DNA from 2 places in the Microbacterium sp. LjRoot205 genome. Region 2 is predicted to be linked to the other one. Evidence: predicted binding sites of a transcription regulator. Region 2 holds the regulator's gene; the other holds the start of a gene.
The links. Region 2 encodes LexA, which represses DNA repair genes until DNA is damaged. Its sites were predicted from a motif close to TCGAACANNTGTTCGA; they were not measured.

Region 1 (11,426 bases), on a different contig from region 2:
GACTCCGTGTCCGCACGATCGAATGCGCGGACCTCCCAGGTCTCGCCCGGGCTCACGGGAGTCGACGGCTCAGCCATGCAGCACACGGTAACGGCCGCACATGAAGTTGCGGTTGCGTGCGACCTCGAGAAGCTCGAGGTCCAGTGCTCTCGGCAGCAACGGCGCCCCCGAGCCGAGTGTCACAGGCGCGTACTGCACCCACACCTCGTCGAGAAGACCGGCATCGGCGAACTGCCCGGCCAGGTCGCCACCGCCGACGACCCACAGATCCTTGCCCCCGGCGGCGGCGACCATCTCGGAGTGCACGGCGGCGACGTCACCCTCCGCCGTGCGAATGTCAGCGCCGGCCGGAAGCTCGAGCGGTCGGTGGGCGAAGACCCATGTCGGCTGCTCGTACCCCCATCGCCCTTCCTCGTGGCGCATGACCCATTCGTATGTCGATGCTCCCATCGCCAGCGCACCGATCGTCTTCTCGAAGCCGGCGTACGACATGGGTCCTTCTTCGTCGATGTCCTGCTTCAGGAGCCAGTCGAGGGAGTGCTGATCAGTCGCGATGAAACCGTCGATGCTGCTCGCGGTGTAGAAGTGGGTGGCCATTGATCAACCATCTCACCAGGCACCGACATCCAGCCACCGAGATCGGTGAGTCTGCGGGCTCAGGGGGCGACGAGCGAAGCGGCGTCCACCGGTGGTTCGTGCCACGTGAGGCCGGGATAGCGCTTGAACCACGACACCTGGCGGCGGGCGTAGCGGCGGGTGAGCGCCTGCGTCTCGGCGATCGCCTCGGCCTGAGTGAGCCGGCCATCGATCTGCGCGAGCGCCTGGCTGTAGCCGATGGCGCGCCGAGCTGTCGCGCCGTTCTCGAGCCCCTCGCGACGGAGCCCCTGCACCTCGTCGACCAGGCCCGCTTGCCACATGCCCTCGACGCGGGCGTCCAGCCTCTCGACCAGGGCTCCGCGGTCGACGTGCAAGCCGATGAGACGCGTGTCGGCCTGCCAGAGCGCGGGCTGTTCCGGCAGAGACGCGCCGTGCGTGGCGCTGCCCTGCTCGAGGACTTCGAGCGCACGGATCACTCGTCTGGCATTCTTGGGGTCGACGCGGGAGGCCGTCGCGGGATCGAGCTTTCGCAGCCGGTCGAGCATGCCACCGACACCCTCGCTTTCGAGCTCGCGTTCGAGCCGCTCCCGGATCACCGGATCACGTGGCGGGAAGGCGAAGTCGAAAACGACGCTGGACACGTACAGACCCGATCCGCCCACGAGGATGGCGTCGGCCCCGCGTCGCTGGATGTCGGTGATCACGGACCGCGCCAGCGGCTGGTACCAGGCGACGGCGGCTTCCTCCTGCACCTCCCGCACGTCGAACAGATGGTGGGGAATCCCCCGGCGATCGTGCGGGGCGAGTTTCGCCGTGCCGATGTCCATTCCGCGGTAGAGCTGCATGGCGTCGGCATTCACGATCTCGGCGGCGTTGCCTCGGCTGCGCAGCACCTCAGCGAGATCGAGGGCGAGATCGCTCTTGCCCGTCCCTGTCGCGCCCACGATCGCCCAGAGCCGCGGAACCCTGTCCGCGTCGCTCGACGCCGGATCGGTCATTCTTCGAGCAGCGGTCACCTGCCGACGCGGAGCGTCGGCAGACCGAGGGATACGGCACGGGTGCCATCGCCAGACGTCGGTGCCGGCACTGCGCAGGACTCCGCCTGTCCTCGGTCCCAGGCGTCCCCGCCACGCGTGCGACGGATCTGCAACGGGAGGCCTGTCGGGTCGTCTGCGAGCAGGTGGAAGGGCGCCGCATGGGTGATCGTCACCGAGACGACATCACCGGGCCGTGGGACAGCGGAACCGGGAGTGACCTCGAAGTGGACGAGTCGGTTGTCCTCGGCGCGTCCGGTCAGACGGTGGGTCTCGGCATCCTTCTTGCCTTCGCCCGTCGACACGAGGACATCGACCTGGCGTCCGACCTGCTTCTGGTTCTCCTCGAGGGAGATACGCTCCTGAAGCGCCATGAGCCGGTTGTAGCGCTCCTGCACCACAGCCTTGGGAATCTGGTCCTCCATGGTCGCGGCGGGTGTGCCCTCACGGATCGAGTACTGGAACGTGAACGCACTCGAGAACCGGGCCTGTTCGACCACCCGCATCGTGTCCTCGAAGTCCTCCTCCGTCTCACCGGGGAATCCGACGATGATGTCGGTGGTGATCGCGGCGTGCGGAATACGATCACGGACGCGATCGAGGATCCCGAGGAATCTCTCGCTGCGGTACGACCGGCGCATGGCCTTCAGGATGCGGTCGCTGCCGGACTGGAGCGGCATGTGAAGCTGCGGCATCACGTTAGGAGTCTCTGCCATCGCGTCGATCACATCGTCGGTGAAGGCGGCGGGGTGAGGACTCGTGAAGCGGATCCGCTCGAGCCCGTCGATCTCGCCTGCGGCGCGGAGCAGCTTGCCGAAAGCCTGTCGATCCCCGAACTCCACGCCGTAGGAGTTGACGTTCTGTCCGAGCAGAGTGACTTCGATGGCGCCGTCTTCGACGAGCAGGCGGATCTCATTGAGGATGTCGCCTGGGCGGCGGTCTTTCTCCTTGCCCCGAAGACTCGGAACGATGCAGAAGGTGCACGTGTTGTTGCACCCGACCGAGATCGACACCCAACCGCTGTGCGCAGAATCGCGCTTCGTCGGAAGCGTCGAGGGGAACACCTCGAGCGACTCCAGGATCTCGAGCTCGGCGTCACCGTTGTGGCGCGCGCGCTCAAGAAGGCCGGGAAGCGAACCCATGTTGTGCGTGCCGAAGACGACGTCGACCCACGGCGCTTTCTCCAGCACGGCCTGCTTGTCCATCTGCGCCAGGCAGCCGCCCACGGCGATCTGCATCCCGTCCTTGCGTCGCTTCACCGAGGCGAGCTGGCCCAGGGTTCCGTAGAGCTTGCCTGCGGCATTGTCGCGCACCGCGCACGTGTTGATGATCACCACGTCGGCCTCGGCACCGTCGGTCACGCGGACATATCCTGCGCTCTCGAGCGAGCCAGAAAGTCGCTCGGAATCGTGGACGTTCATCTGGCAGCCGAAGGTGCGGACCTCGTAGGAACGCTGGCGTCCATCAAGATCGATTGCTGCGGACGATGACGCGATGATCGTCGGCTCACTGCGAGGGATATTCATGATCCCCCCATTCTACGAGCGGTTGCGCGACACCGCCGCTGAGGCGAGGGGCTCGAGCCCCTCGCCTCAGTCAGTCCGAGTCGACGAATCGAACCCCGGATGAAGACGAGCCGAAAGAGGTCTCAGCAAGGGCAGACTTGGCGGCTGTCATCGCGACCGAGCCGTTGTAGCCACGGCGGGACAGCTGACCGACCAGACGTCGCAGCGCTGTGTCGCCGTCGAGACGAGACATGGCTCGTGCTTTCGAGCGTGCGTACTCGAGTGCGCGCTCGGCGTCATCGTCGGGAACGTCGTCAAGGGCCGCATCGATCACATCGCGAGGAATGCCCCGTTGCGAGAGCGCCCTCGACAGCGCAACTCGTCCCTGCCCCTTGCGCTCGATCCCGGATGTCACCAGCTGGCCGGCGAGAAGCGTGTCGTCGAGGTACCCTCGTCGACAGAAATCATCGATCACATCATCGATCGCACCCGCATCGAGCCGCACGGCGTTCTTCTCATAGCCCCTCAGCACCATCCGCGCTTCCGACAGAGAGAGCGAACGAGTCCGCAGCTTGCGGACGAGGAGCTCTTCTGCGTCGGCACGCAATTGGGAGGGGTCGACGCCCGGGACATCGTCGAATCCCAGATCCTGCGACTGCAACGCGCGCAGACGCGGTGCGGACCGAGCCGCTGCGCCGCGAGCAGGATGTCGCTCACTGGGCCCACGAGAGTCGATGGGCGCGACGGGATTCGAATCGCGGCTCGAGACGCCCCCTGTCGACTGCCACACCCCGGCGTCGGGCGCCGAACGAGCTGTCGCGCTTTCGACCTCCGGACCTTCCCGGTCGACCGACTTCGCGCGTGTGTCGTCACGACCGAAAAGGGGGATGATGGGGGCGAGCTGCTCAGGCCCGCCCCCGCCATCACTCATGGTTCACTCCGGGTGTTCCCCAACCGCGAACCATCACGCTCATGCCGGACGACGCTCGGCGAGCTCGTCAGCAGGTGCCTCGGTGGCTCCTCCGATGCCGAGCTTCTGCTTGATCTGCGTCTCGATCGCAAGCGCGACATCGGGGTTCTTGAGGAGGAACGTCCGCGCGTTCTCCTTGCCCTGGCCCAGCTGGTCGCCGTCGTAGGTGTACCACGATCCGGACTTCTTCACGATGGCGTGCTCGACACCGAAGTCGATCAGGCTGCCCTCGCGCGAGATGCCGACGCCATACAGGATGTCGAACTCCGCCTGCTTGAACGGCGGTGCCATCTTGTTCTTCACCACCTTGACCCTGGTGCGGTTTCCGACTGCATCGGTGCCGTCCTTCAGCGTCTCGATGCGGCGGATGTCCATGCGAACCGACGCGTAGAACTTCAGCGCCTTTCCACCCGCGGTGGTCTCGGGCGATCCGAAGAAGACGCCGATCTTCTCGCGCAGCTGGTTGATGAAGATCATCGTGGTGTTCGTCTGGTTGAGTCCACCCGTGAGCTTTCGCAGTGCCTGCGACATCAGTCGAGCCTGCAGACCCACGTGGGAGTCACCCATCTCGCCCTCGATCTCGGCCCGAGGCACGAGAGCCGCGACGGAGTCGATGACGATCAGATCGATGGCGCCGGAGCGGACGAGCATGTCCGCGATCTCGAGCGCCTGCTCACCCGTATCGGGCTGCGAGACGAGAAGAGCGTCGATGTCGACACCGAGCTTCGCGGCGTAGTCGGGGTCGAGCGCATGCTCGGCATCGATGAAGGCGGCGATCCCGCCGGCACGCTGGGCGTTTGCAATCGCGTGCAGCGTGAGCGTCGTCTTACCCGAGGACTCGGGGCCGTAGATCTCGACGATTCGTCCACGCGGGAGCCCTCCGACGCCGAGGGCGACATCGAGAGCGATCGAACCGGTCGGAATGACGGCGACGGGTGCGCGCTCGTCGCTGCCCAGTCGCATGACCGAGCCCTTTCCGAACTGACGGTCGATCTGGGCGAGTGCAGTCTCGAGGGACTTCTCGCGGTCAGCGGGTGATGGCATGACGTGCTCCTTATGCTCGCGTGGTGCCGCCTGTAGGCTGTCGCGGTCCTCCCGGCTGGGCGGAACTCTCCGACAAGGCGTATGGCTCTTCGGCTTGCTGTTCACCGTACGAGGGGCCTCGGACATTGCGTCGTCAGCTCCGCGAATCAGGGAGAACACCGTCTCCGAACCACTTGTGCAGAAGACTACGCCCGTTTCGAACACATATTCGACGACACGCCGTCACGGCATGTCGTTAGTCGAACGCTCGTCGTATGCGTCGGAGGGTCATCGCTTGCGCGGCACGAGGCGCCCGGCGCCGTGCCGCCGCTCCTGAGGCACATCGGTCTCGGCGCACAGCGCCAGCCAGATGTCACGCGGGGGAACGCCCGCGTCCAGAGCCTGGTCCGCAGTGCGTCCGGCGAGCTGGGTCAGAATGAGGTCACTGACGAGGGACGACCCTCGACCACCGAATTCCGCGTCGACTGCGCGGAGAAACTCACTGCGACGCATCAGAGAACGAAGAGAATCCGACGCTCAGTGAAGCGAAAGCTCTGGCTCGACGGAAGCCACGAGGTCATCGGGAACGACATCGGGGAAGACCTGGATGCCCTCGAGAACGGAGATGCGGTCGCCGACCTCTCGCATGATGATCGAGATGGGAACATCCAGAGCATCGGCCACCGAGGCGAGAATCTCGCTCGACGCCTCTTTCTGGCCCCGCTCGACCTCACTGAGATAGCCCAGGGCCACGGATGCCTTGCTTGCAACCTGCCGGAGCGTACGCCCCTTCTGCAGGCGGAAGTCCCTCAGCACATCGCCGATTTCCTGTCGTACAAGAATCATCGGAACCTCCTCCCAGATCGCCTTCTCGAGGTCTCCCTCGAGGAGACCGCCAGTCTAGTCCTACCGACCTTCACAAAATCTACCTTCGCACGCTGTGCTTTCGGTGTGAGCACATAGGACATAACGGAACCCGCGCATCAGCTATTCCCGCAGGATCCGCACGAGCATGGCCACGGCCGCATCGACCGTCTGAGCGCGGATCTGGGCGCGATCGCCGTCAAACCTGAATGCCTCGCTCACGGACGTGTACGGGGTCACCACGGCGATGTGCACCGTGCCGACGGGCTGACCGTCGGGTGAGTCCGGTCCCGCGATCCCCGTGGTCGAGACGCCAACGTCAGCAGGGACTCCGGAGACCTGCAGCGCGCGACGCGCCCCAGCCGCCATCTGCAGCGCCACGTCGGGGTGCACGGGCCCGTACGCATCGAGCAGGTCGTCGTCGACCCCCAGAAGCGTGTGCTTCACAGGGGTGGCGTAGGCGACGATCGCTCCGCGCAGCGACGCCGACGCGCCTGGCACCGAGACGAATTCCGCAGCGAGAGCCCCGCCCGACAGCGACTCCGCGATACCGAGGGTCCAGCCACGCTCGATCAGCGCGGCGAGCACCTCCGACGCCGACGCCGACGTCACGACGGCTGCCGTGCCCCTCGCACCTGCGCCACGATGTAGTCGATGCCACTCGCGACGGTGAGGATCAGCGCCAGGATCATCAGGATCGCCGTTCCGACCACCCACAGCTGGGGTCCTATCACCACGTGCAGCGGGAGCAACGCCCAGGAAAGAGCCACGGCCTGAACCGCGGTCTTGATCTTGCCCATCCACGCGGCCGCCACGACGTGCTCCTTCGCGACCATGAGGCGGTGGATCGTGATGCCCCACTCGCGGATCAGGATCACGATCACGACCCACCAGTTGAGCTCCCCGAGCACGGCGAGTCCGATGAAGCCCGCTCCCGTGAGCAGCTTGTCAGCGATCGGATCCCACAGCTTGCCGAAGTCGGTGACGATGTTGTGGCGACGCGCGAGGTAGCCGTCGACCCAGTCGGTGGAGATGCCCACGACGAACAGGATCGCCGCAACCCAACGGATGACGATGTCATCGAGCCCGTAGGTACCGCCCATCAGGAGCAGGATGAAGAAGATCACCGCAAGCGGTATACGCGCGATGGTGATCGCGTTGGGGAGCTGCCGTGGAATAGCCATCAGTCTCGTCCTGTCAGTCCCCAGGCGTCTTCGTCGCCGTCGTCTTCAGCTTCGACCACCGGCAGCCCCTGGAACTGGGCCTCGACCGGGTCGTGCGGTGCTCCGGCCGCGGTTGCGGCAGAAGTGGGAGCGGCCGGCTTCGGTGGAGCGTCGTCGCCGCGCAGTTTCGCCATGACCTGGGGCAGCTGCTCGGCCGTCGCCAGCACGTCACGCGCCTTGGAGCCCTCAGACGGGCCGACGATCTCTCGCGACTCGAGGAGGTCCATCAGGCGACCCGCCTTGGCGAATCCGACGCGCAGCTTGCGCTGCAGCATGGATGTCGATCCGAACTGCGACGACACGATGAGTTCGGCGGCCGCGAGGAGAAGCTCGAGATCGTCCCCGATGTCCTCGTCGACCTCCTTCTTCTTCGTGGGCTCGAGTGCTTCCTGCACGTCCGCGCGGTAGTCGGGACGAGCCTGACGGGTGACGTGCTTGACGACCGCGTCGATCTCCTTCTCGTCGACCCACGCTCCCTGCAGACGGAACGGCTTGGATGATCCCATCGGCGAGAACAGCGCGTCGCCCTGGCCGATGAGCTTGTCGGCACCGGGGCTGTCGAGGATCACTCGGCTGTCTGTGACGCTCGTCACCGCGAACGCGAGGCGCGACGGGACGTTGGCCTTGATCAGACCGGTCACGACGTCGACGCTGGGGCGCTGGGTGGCGAGCACCAGGTGGATGCCGGATGCTCGCGCGAGCTGGGTGATGCGGACGATCGAATCCTCCACATCGCGCGGGGCGACCATCATCAGGTCTGCGAGCTCGTCGACGACCACCAGCAGGTACGGGTACGGCTTGAGCACGCGTTCGCTGCCGACAGGGAGCTCGACCTCACCGGCGCGCACCGCCCGGTTGAAGTCGTCGATGTGGCGGAATCCGAACGACGCGAGGTCGTCGTACCGCATGTCCATCTCCTTCACGACCCACTGCAGCGCCTCGGCGGCCTTCTTGGGATTCGTGATGATGGGCGTGATCAGGTGCGGAACGCCCGCATAGCTCGTCAGCTCCACCCGCTTCGGGTCGATCAGGACCATCCGCACGTCCGTGGGCCGAGCGCGCATGAGCAGGCTCGTGATCATCGAGTTGACGAAGCTGGACTTACCCGACCCTGTGGAACCGGCGACCAGGAGGTGCGGCATCTTCGCGAGGTTCGCGATGACGATGTTGCCGCCGACGTCTTTTCCGACGCCGATCGTCATCGGATGCGTGCTCTTGTGCGCCGCGGGCGACCGCAGCACATCGCCGAGCGCGACCATCTCCTTGTCGGCATTGGGGATCTCGATGCCGATCGCGCTCTTGCCCGGGATCGGCGAGAGGATACGCACATCGTTGGACGCGACCGCGTAGGCGAAGTTGTTGCTCAGCTGGAGGATCTTCTCGACCTTGACACCGTGGCCGACCTCCACCTCGTACTGGGTGACTGTCGGGCCACGAGAGAATCCGGTGACCTTCGCGTCGACCTTGAACTGGGTCAGCACGCTCGTGATCTGTTCGATCACCTTGTCGGTCGCTTCAGAACGCATGACCGGCGGCGGTCCTTCGACCAGCAGCCCCGGCGAGGGAAGCACGTAGGGGGTCACGGGCGCCTGCGGCCCCTTCTCCCCCGGCCCCGGGGTTCCGAAGCCGTCGAGTCCCGGCAGCTCGGGCATCTCGCCCGTGTCGGACTCGTCGTCGAGGAGCGCCGTGGTCTGCTGCCCGGCCAACGACTCGGTCACCGAGCGCACGTCGGACAGCACCTCCGTCGCGGCATCCGAGGCGTTCTCCACGACGACGGCCTGGTCGTATGCAGGAGTCGGCTCCGAGGTGGTGAGCAGAGCGGTGATGTCGTCGGATCCGAGAGTGCCCTCGTCGGGGTCCTCCTCGCGGCCGGTCTTGTTGCGTCGCCACCATGGCAGGACATCAGGATCGTCGACCTTGTCTGCCTCGTCGATCGCAGCGGCATCCTTCGCGGGCTTCTCAGGCCGCTCGGCGTCGAACATCCACGCATAGAGATCCCCGAGCCGCTGACCGATGCGGTTCGGCGGAGTCTTGGTCAGGATCAGGACGCTGAGAGCAGCGACCACCGACAGCACGATGTACGCGCCCACCGGGGTGAGGTACGACAGCGGCTCCCCGAGCATCCACCCGAACAGCCCGCCTGCCTCGCTGAGTGCGGGCATGCCGTCCTTGGGCTGCGGTCGCACGAGCAGGCCCGCGGAATCGATGCGGCCGGCCGCGGTATGGCAGAAGCCCGCGAGGGCGAGGATGAAAAGTCCGAACCCGATGCCGATTCGACCGTTGTCGTGCACCGACGAGGGATGCCGGAACAGCCAGCCGGCGAGCAGCAGGAGCAGGACCGGCATGACGAAGGCCACGCGTCCGACGAGAAGCCCTACCGAGTAGGCGCTGATGTTGGCAGCGACCTCGTTGCCGATGAAGAACCATTCGTTGACCGCACCGGCGATCGCCAGCAGCACGAGCAGGAACGGGAAGCCGTCGCGCCGATCGTCCTTCTCGAGGGTCTCGGGTCCGAAGGCTCGGAACAGTCCGCCGACACCGTGGGCGAGCCCGTTCCAGGCCCGCACCGCCACCGGGGGCTTGTCGATCTCGTCGATGTACTTCTTGGGCGCTGCCTGAGCCTTCGGAGCAGCCTGCCTCTTCGGGCGAGGCGTGGCGCTCTCGGACGCGCGCGCTGACTTCGTGGTACTCCTGGCCATACTCTCACGTTACGTCCAGAGGGCGACATAGGCCCGTAATGACGCGGCATTCCGCGGTCTTCCGCCGGCGGGCGGCGATGGTTCAGGACGTGCGGTACACCATCGTGTCGCGGACGCTCCCTGCGTCGGTGACCACGAAGCCCTCCGATCGGTACAGGGTCCGCGCGAAGTTGTCCCGTTCCACGCTGAGGCTGAGCCGAGGGTGCCCTTGGTCACGAGCGTGGACCACGAGACGTCGGAGCAGCGTGCGACCGACTCCGTGAGCACGCCAGATCGGCTGCACGCCGATGATGAGCTCCGGCACGGCGGTCCCGACGAATCCGAAACCCGCGTCGTCCGGCGACAGCATGCGATACCACGCGGCGCCGATCGGGCGCCCGTCGGCATCGACGGCGAGGAAGCCCGCATCCGCCGGCCGCATCCATCCGGCCACATAGCGCCGGTGCTCGACCGCGGTGAGGATCTCGTGGCGTGGTCGTGCTGCGCCCGAACGCCAATTCGCCGCCTCGACGACCATGTCGCCGAGGAAGCTCCCGTCCGCCTGTACGGCGGGTTGGATCGAGAAGACGTCCGGCATGAGGTGAGCGTACGCCGCCGGCGTTACAGCCGAGTGTCGGTCGACTGTGAACCCGCAGGCGACGCAGCTCCGATCACGCCTCGATGACGAGTGGGACGATCATCGGACGACGACGCAGCTTCTGGTTGACCCAGCGCCCGATCGTGCGGCGGATGACCTGCGAAAGCGCATGGGTGTCGCGCACGCCGTTGCCGGAGGCTTCCTTGAGCGCTGCGATGATCTTCGGCGTCACGTCGTCGAAGACGGAATCGTCTTCAGCGATGCCGCGCGCGTGGATCTCGGGTCCCGAGATGATGCGCCCCGTCGCGGCGTCGACGACGACGATCACCGAGACGAAGCCCTCTTCAGCCAGGATCCGGCGGTCCTTGAGGTCGGCGTCGGTAATCGCGCCGACAGTCGAGCCGTCGACATACACGAACCCGAGGTCGAGCTGACCGACGACGCGAGCGTCGCCATCCTTCAGATCGATGACGGTGCCGTTCGAGGCGATGATGGTGCGCTCGGCGTCGATCCCCGTGTCCTGAGCCAGTTTCGCGTTCGCGATCAGGTGACGGTACTCGCCGTGGACGGGAAGCACGTTCTTGGGCTTGAGGATGTTGTAGCAGTAGATCAGCTCGCCGGCTGCGGCGTGCCCCGAGACGTGCACCTTGGCGTTGGCCTTGTGCACGACGTTCGCGCCGAGCTTGGTCAGTCCGTCGATCACGCGGTACACAGCGTTCTCGTTCCCGGGGATCAGGCTGGAGGCCAGGATCACGGTGTCGCCCTCACCGGGCTCGATCGCGTGGTCGAGGTTGGCCATCCGGCTGAGGACGGCCATGGGCTCGCCCTGCGAGCCGGTCGACATGTAGACGATCTTGTCGTCGGGAAGGTCTCGCGCCTTCTTGTAGTCGATCAGCAGGCCGCTCGGCACCTTCAGGTAGCCCAGGTCCTCGGC
Region 2 (11,426 bases):
CTCGGCGAGGCCGCGCGCCGCGGCGATCACATCGTCGACGTCGACCACGCCCCATCCGCCGTCGAGTCGTTCTCGGTAGGCGCGCCCGTATCCCGTCGATCCGCCGTAGTTGACGTCGAGCACGCCGATGCCGCGGCTGGTCCAGAACGCGATGGCCGCGGACGAGGCGCCCGTCACATGGGCGGTCGGGCCGCCGTGCACGAGCACGAGGTAGGGCGGGAGCTCGTCGTCCGCGGCTGAAGCCGACGGGTTCACGGGCTCGTAGACGAAAGCATGGACAGGGCCGTGAGCGCCATCGACCAGGATCTCGGATGCTGCGGGCATCCACGTCGGGTCGGCCGGCGTCGCTCCCGCGACCACCTCTATGTCGCCGGAGTCGACGTCGACGCACCAGACACCTGGCGCGGTCGTCGAGCTGTTGCCGGAGAGGAGCACTCGGGTGCCTGCGACATCGTCGATGCTGACATGGCCGTCGGCGGGAACGGGGATGCGGTGGGCACCGCCGTCCCGCTCGATGACGTCCACCTCGTCGCGTCCGTTCGTGCGCACCGCCACGATGCGACCGTCGGCGAGCGGTCGATACCAGCGATTGCCGAGCACCCAGAGTCCGTACCCCGTGTCGGCGTCCGTGTCGGCGATCCGCTCTGCGGGACCGACCGCTTCGCGGCCGTCGACGCGCTGTCGGTGCAGCGCCCAGCGACCGGTCGGGTCGTCCGAGTACAGGATCTCGCCGTCGTCCGTCCACTCCGGCTGGAGGGCGGCTCGCGTGGGCAGCTCCGTCCGGCCGGCGCCGTCGGAGAGCACCAGCGACGCGTGCTGCCACGGCATCCGTTCGCCCGACCATTCGACCCACGCGGCGCGAGTCCCGTCGGGAGACAGCGCAGGATGCGCGTAGAACGACTCTCCCTCCACGAGCACCTTCAGCAGCGTCGGATCGTCGGAGGCCGACCCGTCTGTCGGGATCTCGACGATGCCGCGCTGGTGCGGGGCGACCGAGAGGTCCTCCCGCACCGCGAACAGTCGCCCGTTCTGCAGGCGCAGGCCGCCATGTGCCGGCCCCGCGGGAGTCAGGGGCATCGGGGCGCCACCGCGGGGCATCCGATGCACACGCTGATCCTTGGCCTCGACGAAGAACAGTGTCCCCTCGGCATCCGCCGTCCACGCCCCTCCGCCGTACTCGTGCACGCGCGACCGTGCACTCCAGGGCGCGGGGAGGATCTCGGCGCCGCTGGAACTTCGTACCGTCAGGCGACCGCCCTCGGCAGGCACCGACTCGCCCCACCAGATGTCATCGCCGACGAAGGCGGCGCCGTCGATCCTCGGAGACGACGCGGCGATCCGGTCGGGAGTGAACGGAGAGGGCCAGGTACCGAACGGCGACGACATGGTTCGAGCCTATGGCGCACCGGCTCACGGCGTCACACAGGGTGGGTTTCGGGCCAGGCGACGAGGTCTCCGAGAATGCACGATTCCGGAGGCTCGTGTGCGGAGAGGGTCAGACGGAGCGGAGCACCGCGACGATCTTGCCGAGCACGACGGCCTCGTCGCCGAGGATCGGCTCGAAAGCGGAGTTCCGAGGCAGCAGCCACGTGTGGCCGTCTCGTTGCCGGAGTACCTTGACGGTGGCCTCGCCGTCGAGCATGGCGGCCACGATCTCACCGTTCTCTGCGCTGTTCTGCGAACGGACGACGACCCAGTCGCCATCGCAGATCGCGGCGTCGATCATCGACTCGCCCGACACCTTGAGCATGAACAGGTCGCCCTTGCCGACGAGCTGACGGGGGAGCGGGAAGATCTCCTCGACCTGCTGGTCGGCGGTGATCGGAACGCCGGCGGCGATGCGCCCGACGAGGGGAACCAGTGCGGCGTCTCCGACGGGCGTCGCCACATCGGCAGGGTTCTCACCGCTCGCGCCGGGGAGGTCGATGAGCACCTCCATCGCGCGGGTCTTTCCCGGATCGCGGCGCAGATATCCGCTGAGCTCGAGCTGACCCAGCTGATGAGTCACGCTGGACAGCGACTTGAGTCCGACGGCGTCGCCGATTTCGCGCATGCTCGGCGGGTAGCCGTAGTGACTGATCGACGTCTGGATGACCTCGAGGATCGCCATCTGCTTCGGGCTCAGGCTCTTCCGGCGACGAGTGCGCGGGGCGTCGGCCTCGGGGGCGGAGTTGTCGCTCATGGTGCTCCTCAGGTGTGCGATCCGGCGTCTCAGTTCGAATGTCGGAGGCCCGTGATGGGGTGTTCCTATCGAAACCGTATCCGAGAAACGCGACGATGTGGAAGATCTGTTCGAGCGTGTCGGCCGATTCTCGCACTTCTGTTTCGAAGAACGCTTGACAGATGTTCGAATTCGAAGATAACTTCGGTACGTAGCTTCGCATCCCCGGCTCCCGGCCGAGGCGTGGATGCGAACGCTACGCCAACTTCACCGCCCACGCGGTAGATGCAGAGGAGCACGACATGAGCACCATCACCTTCAGCAGTGCAGCAGTCCTTCCGGCTCGTCCGGCGACGCGGCTCCGGCTGACGGCGCGTGGTCGACGCGTCGTGCTCGCCGTCGCAGCGGTGCCCCTCGCCGTCGGAATCGCCTTCGCGGCGATCAGCGGCGGCAGCGCGATGGCCTCGGGTGAGCAGACGGCGACGGCGACGTTCGCGACCGTGACCGTGATGCCGGGCGACACTCTCTGGTCGATCGCAGAGGGCATCGCGCCCGAGGCCGATCCGCGCGACGTGATCGGCGACATCACACGGCTGAACCTGCTGCGCGGCGGGGAGCTGCAGATCGGTCAGGAGCTGGCGATTCCGGCGCAGTATTCGGAGTGAGCCCGACTCCGCCCGATTCGTGGAGCGAGGCGGGGGAGTTCCCGTTCACACTCGGTCTCGACGGGCATTCATGGGGCGAACGCGGCCTACCATGGGAAGGGTGACTGCATCACTCGACGACCTGCCACTTCGCGACGACCTCCGGGGGCTCACGCCGTACGGAGCGCCTCAAGCGCCTCTCCCGATCGCACTGAACGTCAACGAGAACACGCATCCGGTTCCGGACGCCGTGGCCAGCGACATCCTCGATGACATCGCGGTCGCGCTCCGAGACGTCAACCGCTACCCGGATCGCGAGTTCACCACGCTGCGCGAGGGGTTCGCCGAGTACCTCGGCCACGGTCTCGAGGCGGATCAGATCTGGGCGGGCAACGGGTCGAATGAGGTCCTTCAGCACATCCTGCAGGCATTCGGGGGGCCGGGTCGTACGGCGTTCAGCTTCAGCCCGACCTACTCGATGTACCCGCTGATCTCGAAGGGGACCGGGGCGCGGTGGGTCGCCGGCGCCAGGCAGCCCGACTATACGATCACGCCCGAAGAGGCGGCGGCCCAGGTCAGGGATGTCGACCCCGATGTCATCCTCCTGTGCTCCCCGAACAACCCGACGGGCACACCGCTCGGTCTTGACGTGGTCGAAGCGGTCTACGAGGCATCGACGGGGATCGTGGTCGTCGACGAGGCCTACCAGGAGTTCGCGCCGCGCGAGGCGGCCTCCGCCCTGACACTGCTCGACGGACGCCCTCGGCTCGCCGTGTCTCGCACCATGAGCAAGGCCTTCGCGTTCGCGGGTGCTCGCGTGGGCTACCTCGCCGCCGATCCCGCCTTCATCGACGCCCTGAGGCTCGTGCGTCTGCCGTACCACCTCAGCGCTCTCACTCAGGCGGCGGCGGTGGCCGCACTGCGCAACTCCGACGTGATGCTGGGCATGGTCGAGGAGATCGTCGAGCAGCGGGATCGCATCTCGGCGACGCTCGAGGCCCTCGGCTACACGCCGCACGAGTCGTGGTCGAACTTCGTCCTCTTCGGGGGCGTGGCAGAGCCTCAGAAGATCTGGCAGCAGCTGTACGACCGGGGAGTGCTGATACGCGACGTCGGGATCCCCGGACACCTCCGCGTCACCGCAGGCACCGAGGCGGAGACCACCGCGTTCCTCGATGCCCTCGCCTCGATAGGATCGGCTTCATGAGCACCCCCGCCCAGATCTCCCGCACCGCCACGCGTGTGCGCAGCACGTCGGAGTCCACCGTCGAGCTCGAGCTGAACCTCGACGGCACCGGTGCGAGCCGCATCGACACGTCGGTGCCGTTCTTCGACCACATGCTGACGGCGTTCGCGAAGCACTCTCTCACCGACCTCACCGTGCGCGCATCCGGAGACACGCAGATCGACGCCCACCACACCGTCGAAGACATCTCCATCGTGCTCGGTCAGGCGATCCGCGAGGCGCTCGGCGACAAGTCCGGGATCTCCCGTTACGGCGACGCGCTGGTCCCGCTCGACGAGGCGCTCGCCCAGGCCGTCGTCGACATCTCGGGGCGCCCCTACCTGGTTCACACGGGAGAGCCCGCCGGTTTCGAGCACCACCTCATCGGGGGCCACTTCACCGGGTCGCTGGTGCGCCACTCCTTCGAGGCGATCACGTTCAACGCCGGGCTGACGGTGCACGTGCGCGTCCTCGGTGGCCGTGACCCCCACCACATCGCTGAGGCCGAGTTCAAGGCGTTCGCTCGAGCATTCCGCCAGGCCAAAGCGCTCGACCCCCTGGTCGACGGCATCCCGTCGACGAAGGGTGCGCTGTGAGCTCGGCACCCAGGGTCGCCGTCTTCGACTACGAATCGGGCAACGTCCACTCGGCGGTGAAGGCTCTCGTCGCGGCGGGTGCGGACGCCGTGCTGACGCGCGATCGCAAAGAGGCGCTCGAGGCCGACGGTCTCGTGGTGCCCGGCGTCGGCGCGTTCCAAGCCGTCCGAGACGCGCTCTACGCGCACGGCGGCGACGAGATCATCGACCGTCGCCTCGCAGGCGGACGCCCCGTCCTCGGCATCTGCGTCGGGATGCAGGTTCTCTTCGCACACGGCGTCGAACGCGGGCATGATGCCGAGGGCCTCGGCGAGTGGCCCGGAGCGGTCACCGAACTCAACGCGCCCGTGCTTCCGCACATGGGGTGGAACACCGTCGAGCCGGGCGCCGACTCCGTGCTGTTCAAAGGCATCGAGAACGAGCGCTTCTACTTCGTGCACTCGTACGCCGCGCAGTCGTGGGAGCTCGATGTCATCCCGCCGTTCCCACAGCCCGTGCTCACCTGGTCGACCTACGGAGACCCGTTCCTCGCCGCCGTCGAGAACGGACCGCTCTCGGCGACGCAGTTCCACCCGGAGAAGTCGGGAGAGGCAGGAATCCAGCTGCTCCGCAACTGGGTCGACAGCCTCCGGTCGTGACGAGCGATACCGGGCGCCCCGGATCGAGAGCCCGTCGCACAGCTGCGCGTCGGTGACCGCCCGCGGGGCTGCTCAGAAACCGCGCGCGACCGCGGCTGCGGCCGAGAGCCAGGATCGCTGCGTCGGTGCCGCGAGTGCCCGAAGGCGCAGGTGGCCGTCGACCATCTCGCGGTCGAAGGGAATGCCGACGACTTCGCGCGCGAGAGGCTGGTAACCCGCGATCACGTCCGTCACCTCGGCCGGTGACGCCTTCGGATCGGCCTGGCTGACGATGACCACCGATTCCCGCGCGAGCCGCGCCGAGCGCTCGTCGCGGTCCTCGAGCGCCTCAAGCAGCAGGGCCCCGGCTTCGGCATGGTCATCGCGTGTCGTCGTCGCGACGACGATCTGGTCGGCGAGGTCGATCATCCGCAGCCACATGGGATCGGATTCGTCGTTGCCCGAGTCGATGATGATCAGGCGATAGAACTTGGCCGCGATCGCGTGGATGGAGTCGACGTCGGTGGGCCGGAGCCGGTTCTCGTGCGCGAGTCGGATCGGCTTCGACCGCAGGACATCGTATTTCTCCTGAGGCTGGTGGTGCACGAAGTGCGCGAGGTCCGCAGACTGTCCCTGGGCTCCGAGCAGACGCTGCGTCTGCGGAAGCAGTTCAAGCAGTGTGCGGTCGTGAGCCCCGGTCTCGGTGCGCCAGCCGAGCGTGCCGCGGGTCTGGTTGTTGTCCCATGCCAGTACGCCGGCTCCGCCGTACTGAGCGAAGACCGCTGACAGCAGCACGGTGGCCGGTGTCTTTCCCGCCCCGCCCTTTCCGTTGACGACCGCGACGGTGCGGGGTCCCGGCCAGTGACGGCTTACAGCGTGCTCGTCGTCGCGCACGGCTCGCTCGCGGGCGTTGGGTCCGAGGGAGAATCCGACGCGATTGAGCAGCCCGCGCCCGCCCTGTCGCGCGGGCTCCTCGCGGCGCTCCTCCTGCAGGAACGAGCGTCGTCCTACACCCTGCTCACGCTGCTGACGGCGCGATGATGCCGAAGACGCCGACTCGGCCGCAGCGGCGTTCGGTGCCGGCGGGGGCGCGGTGGTCGGCGCCGGCAGCGGCGGGGTGGGCGGGACGCCGGGGGTCTGGTGCTGCGGCACGCCATTCGCCGGGGTCGGCGTCGACGTCGGCGGGATGTTCGGGGCAGGGGCAGGGGCAGGGGCAGGGGCAGGGGCAGGGGCAGGGGCAGGGATCGGCGCCGCAGGGCTCGCCGCGGAACGGGCGTCAGTACCGGGAGCGGCAGGGCTCTGCGGCCCCGCCCACGCAGCGGGAGGCGGTCCGGGAACCGAGGGGGCTGCAGGCGGTCGGGAGATCGGGTCGGAGGGGCTGACCGCTCGGGGAGTGCCGGCCGGCGGAGTCTCGGCAGATGCTGCCGCCCACGCCGCCGCCGCGGCTGCGCGCGTCCCGGGCAGGGGCGGGCTCGACGGCGCGTCGCCGTTCAGCGGTCGCTGGCGTGCATGGTCGGGATTCCCTTCCGGTGCGACCGGCCGCTGCGCGCCGTCATCCGGAGTCTCGGGAGGCAGCGCATTCCCGCGCCGCAGGGGTCCGCCTCCTCGCGGTTCCGCATCGCGCACCATGCAACATCTCCTCACCGACCGAACAGGGGCGTCATCGAGGCTACCGCGTGGCACACGATGTTCTCAGCCGTCATCGTTTTGGAGCGGGCGGATGCGCGGGCTAGTGTCGATTCTCGTGCCGGTGAATCGGCTCTCCATCTCACCTGAGGACGTCATGAACGACTTCGCGCAGTCTCCCTCTCTCACTCTGCTCCCCGCCGTCGATGTCGCCGGCGGCAAGGCAGTCCGTCTCACCCAAGGTGAAGCCGGCACCGAGACCAGTTACGGCGACCCGCTCGACGCCGCGGGGGAGTGGGTCGCGCAGGGCGCGCAGTGGATCCACCTCGTCGACCTCGATGCCGCCTTCGGTCGCGGCAGCAACGCCCCGATCCTCCGCAAGGTCATCAAGCAGTTCAAGAACGTCAACGTCGAGCTGTCCGGCGGCATCCGTGACGATGCGACGCTCGAAGCGGCTCTCGAGAGCGGCGCGACACGGATCAACCTCGGCACGGCCGCGCTCGAGAACCCGGAGTGGGCTGCCGACGTGATCGGCCGCTTCGGCGAGGCGATCGCCGTGGGACTCGACGTCCGCGGCACGACGCTGGCCGCACGCGGCTGGACGAAGGAAGGCGGCGACCTCTGGGAGGTGCTCGAGCGCCTCGAGGATGCCGGTTGCAGCCGCTACGTCGTGACCGACGTCACGAAGGACGGAACGCTCAAGGGCCCGAACCTCGAGCTGCTCCGCGAGGTCACCGCCCGCACGCCGAAGCCTGTCGTGGCCTCCGGGGGCATCTCGAGCCTCGACGACATCGCCGCGCTTCGCGAGCTGGTGCCGCTGGGTGTCGAAGGTGCGATCGTCGGCAAGGCGCTCTACGCCGGCGCCTTCACGTTGGCTGAGGCTCTGGATGTCGCAGGGGACTGACGACGCCTGCAGCCCCGGCTCACAGGGCCACGGCTCACAGGATCATGCCTCGCCGAAGCAGGGAGACTCCGCAGGTGTGCCCTGGGAGGGGCGCAGCTTCGAGTCGAATCCGCATGCGGGGGATGACGGCTCCGCGGACCCGGCGCTTCTCGACGCCCTCCTGCGATTCCGTGCAGGTGAGGGCGCTCAGAGCGAGGTCGTCGACGCGTTCCGCACGGCACGGGTGCTGATACCTCTGGTCGCCGAGAAGGGCGAAGAGGGCGTCGCCCCCAGCGGTCTCGCGGTCGACAAGACGCAGGAGCTCTCCATCGTGACGGTGGCTGCGCCGGACGGTCGCCGGGTGCAGCCGGTGTTCTCCTCGGTCGAGGCGATGCAGCGCTGGGACGCCACGGCGCGACCGATTCCGGTCGACGCAACGCGCGCCGCACTCGCGGCGTCCGCGGACGACACCGACCTCATCGTGCTCGATCCGACCTCCGACACCGAGTTCGTCATCCGTCGCCCGGCAGTGTGGGCGATCGCGCAGGGGCACGGCTGGGAGCCGAGCTTCCTGTCTCCCGAGGTGTTCGGCGCCCTCCAGGCGAGCGTCGCGCACGAACTCGCGGTGATCGATGTCGCAGTCGCCGCCGGCGACCCGGATGCGCGCCTGCGCGGGCCAGAGCTCATCGTCATCCTCGAGCTGGTCGACGGCCTCGAACGCGAAGTGCTCGACGCCGTGCTCGCCCGCCTCGCACAACGCTGGGCGGCGGACGACCGCATCGCCGTGCTCGCCGACTCGCTGACCGTCAAGCTCCGTCGTTCGGCCTGACCGGAGCAGCGCACCCCATCGCTAGGGTTGCTGCATGCCCGTCGCCGTCCTCCTGCACTTCCATCCGGATTGGCCCTTTCGAGACGGCACGGTCATGGATGCGATGGCGAGGGACGGCCGGTATCGTTCACAGTTCGAGACGGGGACGTCGAACGGCGGGCTCACTGCGCATCGGCAAGGCGATCGGTGGCGTTGGGAGAGCCGTCTGTTCGACGGGAGATACGACGCCGGCGCGCCCCACGCGAGACCCGTGTACGGCGCGCTCGACCTCGGCGACGCGCACGGAGCATCCCCACGATTCGGGTCGTCGTTCGTCCGGCTCCGCCCCGAGGCGGCTGCGCGTGCCACGTTCTGCTACCCGGACTCGGTCTTCGAGCCCGACGGCGTCGTCGACCTCCATGGCGTCGACGCTCTGGTCGAGCAGATGCGATCGGGTGACCTCGACCCGCTGGACCGCTACGTCGAGGCGCACGTTCACGGGGGAGTCGACTTCGCGGTGGATGTCGAGGAGATCGTCCTCGACCCCTGCTTTCGCGACTCCGACGCACATGCCGCCGCCGCTCGGCTCGCAGCGGTCGACTTCCATCCCGGTTTCAGGGCTGACACGGCCGCCCTCGATCCGAGGTATCGCGGAGCCGAGTACGTCGACCTGGCGAGGAGTCTGTCGGACGAACTGACGCCCGACGTGGTCGGAGCGGCAGCGCGCTCCGGCATCCATGAGCCGCAGGCGCTGAAGCGGGTCTGGCATCTGCTGGCACGTTTCGGACGCAGTCCATCGCATGCGCCCCACTGATTCGTGTGTCGTCGTGGTGCGCGCCGCCGACCGGACCATCTGGGAACCCTGCGACGGAGCCCGCGATGCTCCTGGAACCCGGACCGCAGCATTCTGACGCTCAGGTCATCTGCGTCCCACGGGATCCAGGAGCCCGCCACACGCGGTGACTAGTTGACCGGCCCGGTCCACTTCTCGCCCGGACCCTTGCCGATCGGGTCGGGGATCGTCGATGCCTCGCGGAACGCGAGCTGCAGTGAGCGCAGCCCGTCACGCAGGGAGCGTGCGTGCATGTCGCTGATCTCCGGCGCGCCGGCGGTGATGAGACCGGCCAGAGAGTTGATGAGCTTGCGAGCTTCGTCGAGATCGAGCTGCTCTGCCGCGTGCGGGTCGTCGGCGAGGCCGAGCTTGACGGCTGCCGCGCTCATGAGATGCACGGCTGCGGTGGTGATGACCTCCACCGCCGGAACGTCTGCGATGTCCCGGGTGGCGGAAGATGCCGCCTCCTCCTGCCGTGCCCAGCGCTCTTCGCGCTCGCGTGCAGCCTCGTCCGATGCCTGGTTCGTCACTTCGCCTTGCCTTCTGTTAGACTGTGTCGGGCTCCGGAGCGTCATGCTCCGGTACGAAAGAGGATTCACTTCCCACCCGCGCTTGCCGTTCCAGGCTACCGGGTCTTGCACTCCACCGGATCGCGTCGTGAGACTGATCCGGCAGGCAGGGTGCATAGCCGGCGTCTGACTGCCGGTGGGTGGGGGACGATTCTGATTTCGCCCGGGATGCTGACTGCGTCCTGGTGGCTGAATCCCATCGTCTAAGGAGTTACGCATCAGCGATCCCCGCACCAATGAGCGCATCCGCGTCCCCGAGGTCCGCCTCGTCGGCCCCGCGGGTGAGCAGATCGGCGTCGTCCGCATCGAGGCGGCGCTGCGCCTTGCGCAGGAAGCCGACCTCGACCTCGTCGAGGTCGCACCGAACTCGAAGCCGCCCGTGGTCAAGATCATGGACTACGGCAAGTTCAAGTACGAAGCCGCCCAGAAGGAGAAGGAAGCTCGCCGCAACCAGGCGAACACCATTCTCAAGGAGGTCCGCTTCCGACTGAAGATCGAGGCGCACGACTACACGACCAAGCTCAAGCGCGCCGAGGGCTTCCTGAAGGCCGGCGACAAGGTCAAGGCCATGATCCTGTTCCGCGGCCGCGAGCAGTCGCGTCCCGAGCAGGGTGTCCGTCTTCTCCGCAAGTTCGCCGAGGACGTCGCCGAGCTCGGAACCGTCGAGTCGAACCCGACCATCGACGGTCGCAACATGGTGATGATCGTGGCTCCGCTCAAGAGCAAGTCCGAGGCCAAGCAGGAGCAGAACGCGGTTCGCGACGCCCAGCGCGCAGCGAACAAGCAGGCCGCCCGCGAAGCCAAGAGCGACACCGATGCCCCGGCCGAGGCCGCAGCGGAGTAACTCCCGCCCCCCAGACTCCCGCACCGCGGGTTGACACCGTCGCCTGAGAAGGCGCCATACGAAGGAAGAGAAGATGCCGAAGCAGAAGACCCACTCGGGTGCTAAGAAGCGCTTCAAGATCACCGGCAGCGGCAAGCTGAAGAAGCAGCAGGCCGGTATGCGCCACAACCTCGAGCACAAGTCGAGCCGGCGCACCCGTCGTCTGAACCAGGACCAGGTGCTCTCGAAGGCTGACACCAAGACGGCCAAGAAGCTTCTCGGCCGCTGACGCGCCCGACGCACGAATAGGAACACAGGAAAATGGCAAGAGTCAAGCGGGCGGTAAACGCCCACAAGAAGCGTCGGGTCATCCTCGAGCGCGCAAAGGGTTACCGCGGTCAGCGTTCGCGCCTGTACCGCAAGGCCAAAGAGCAGGTCATCCACTCGCTGGTCTACTCGTACCGTGACCGTCGCAAGCGCAAGGGCGACTTCCGTCGTCTCTGGATCCAGCGCATCAACGCTGCTGCACGCCAGAACGGCATCACGTACAACCGCTTCATCCAGGGCCTCGGTCTTGCGGGTGTCACTGTCGACCGTCGTATGCTCGCCGACCTCGCGGTCAACGACGCAGCGACCTTCACG

Region 1: the regulator LexA is predicted to act here: its motif matches at 5,347-5,362, upstream of recA (recombinase RecA).

The regions. Positions count from the first base shown of each region.
Region 1 is NZ_JBGFFH010000006.1:36,566-47,991, reverse strand. Features, by position in the region: gene AC04ME_RS12785 (GNAT family acetyltransferase) at 1-77, opposite strand, end outside; gene AC04ME_RS12780 (dihydrofolate reductase family protein) at 70-597, opposite strand; gene miaA (tRNA (adenosine(37)-N6)-dimethylallyltransferase MiaA) at 657-1,595, opposite strand; gene miaB (tRNA (N6-isopentenyl adenosine(37)-C2)-methylthiotransferase MiaB) at 1,610-3,157, opposite strand; gene AC04ME_RS12765 (regulatory protein RecX) at 3,228-4,067, opposite strand; gene recA (recombinase RecA) at 4,107-5,150, opposite strand; gene AC04ME_RS12755 (DUF3046 domain-containing protein) at 5,418-5,642, opposite strand; gene AC04ME_RS12750 (helix-turn-helix domain-containing protein) at 5,667-5,975, opposite strand; gene AC04ME_RS12745 (CinA family protein) at 6,117-6,605, opposite strand; gene pgsA (CDP-diacylglycerol--glycerol-3-phosphate 3-phosphatidyltransferase) at 6,602-7,177, opposite strand; gene AC04ME_RS12735 (FtsK/SpoIIIE family DNA translocase) at 7,177-9,915, opposite strand; gene AC04ME_RS12730 (GNAT family N-acetyltransferase) at 9,998-10,492, opposite strand; gene AC04ME_RS12725 (ribonuclease J) at 10,566-11,426, opposite strand, start outside.
Region 2 is NZ_JBGFFH010000010.1:30,299-41,724, reverse strand. Features, by position in the region: gene AC04ME_RS17130 (S9 family peptidase) at 1-1,386, opposite strand, end outside; gene lexA (transcriptional repressor LexA) at 1,496-2,182, opposite strand; gene AC04ME_RS17120 (LysM peptidoglycan-binding domain-containing protein) at 2,464-2,826, shown strand; gene AC04ME_RS17115 (histidinol-phosphate transaminase) at 2,918-4,012, shown strand; gene hisB (imidazoleglycerol-phosphate dehydratase HisB) at 4,009-4,626, shown strand; gene hisH (imidazole glycerol phosphate synthase subunit HisH) at 4,623-5,264, shown strand; gene AC04ME_RS17100 (MinD/ParA family ATP-binding protein) at 5,337-6,872, opposite strand; gene priA (bifunctional 1-(5-phosphoribosyl)-5-((5-phosphoribosylamino)methylideneamino)imidazole-4-carboxamide isomerase/phosphoribosylanthranilate isomerase PriA) at 7,027-7,773, shown strand; gene AC04ME_RS17090 (SseB family protein) at 7,757-8,581, shown strand; gene AC04ME_RS17085 (DUF3626 domain-containing protein) at 8,616-9,374, shown strand; gene AC04ME_RS17080 (DUF1844 domain-containing protein) at 9,524-9,922, opposite strand; gene infC (translation initiation factor IF-3) at 10,155-10,805, shown strand; gene rpmI (50S ribosomal protein L35) at 10,879-11,073, shown strand; gene rplT (50S ribosomal protein L20) at 11,106-11,426, shown strand, end outside.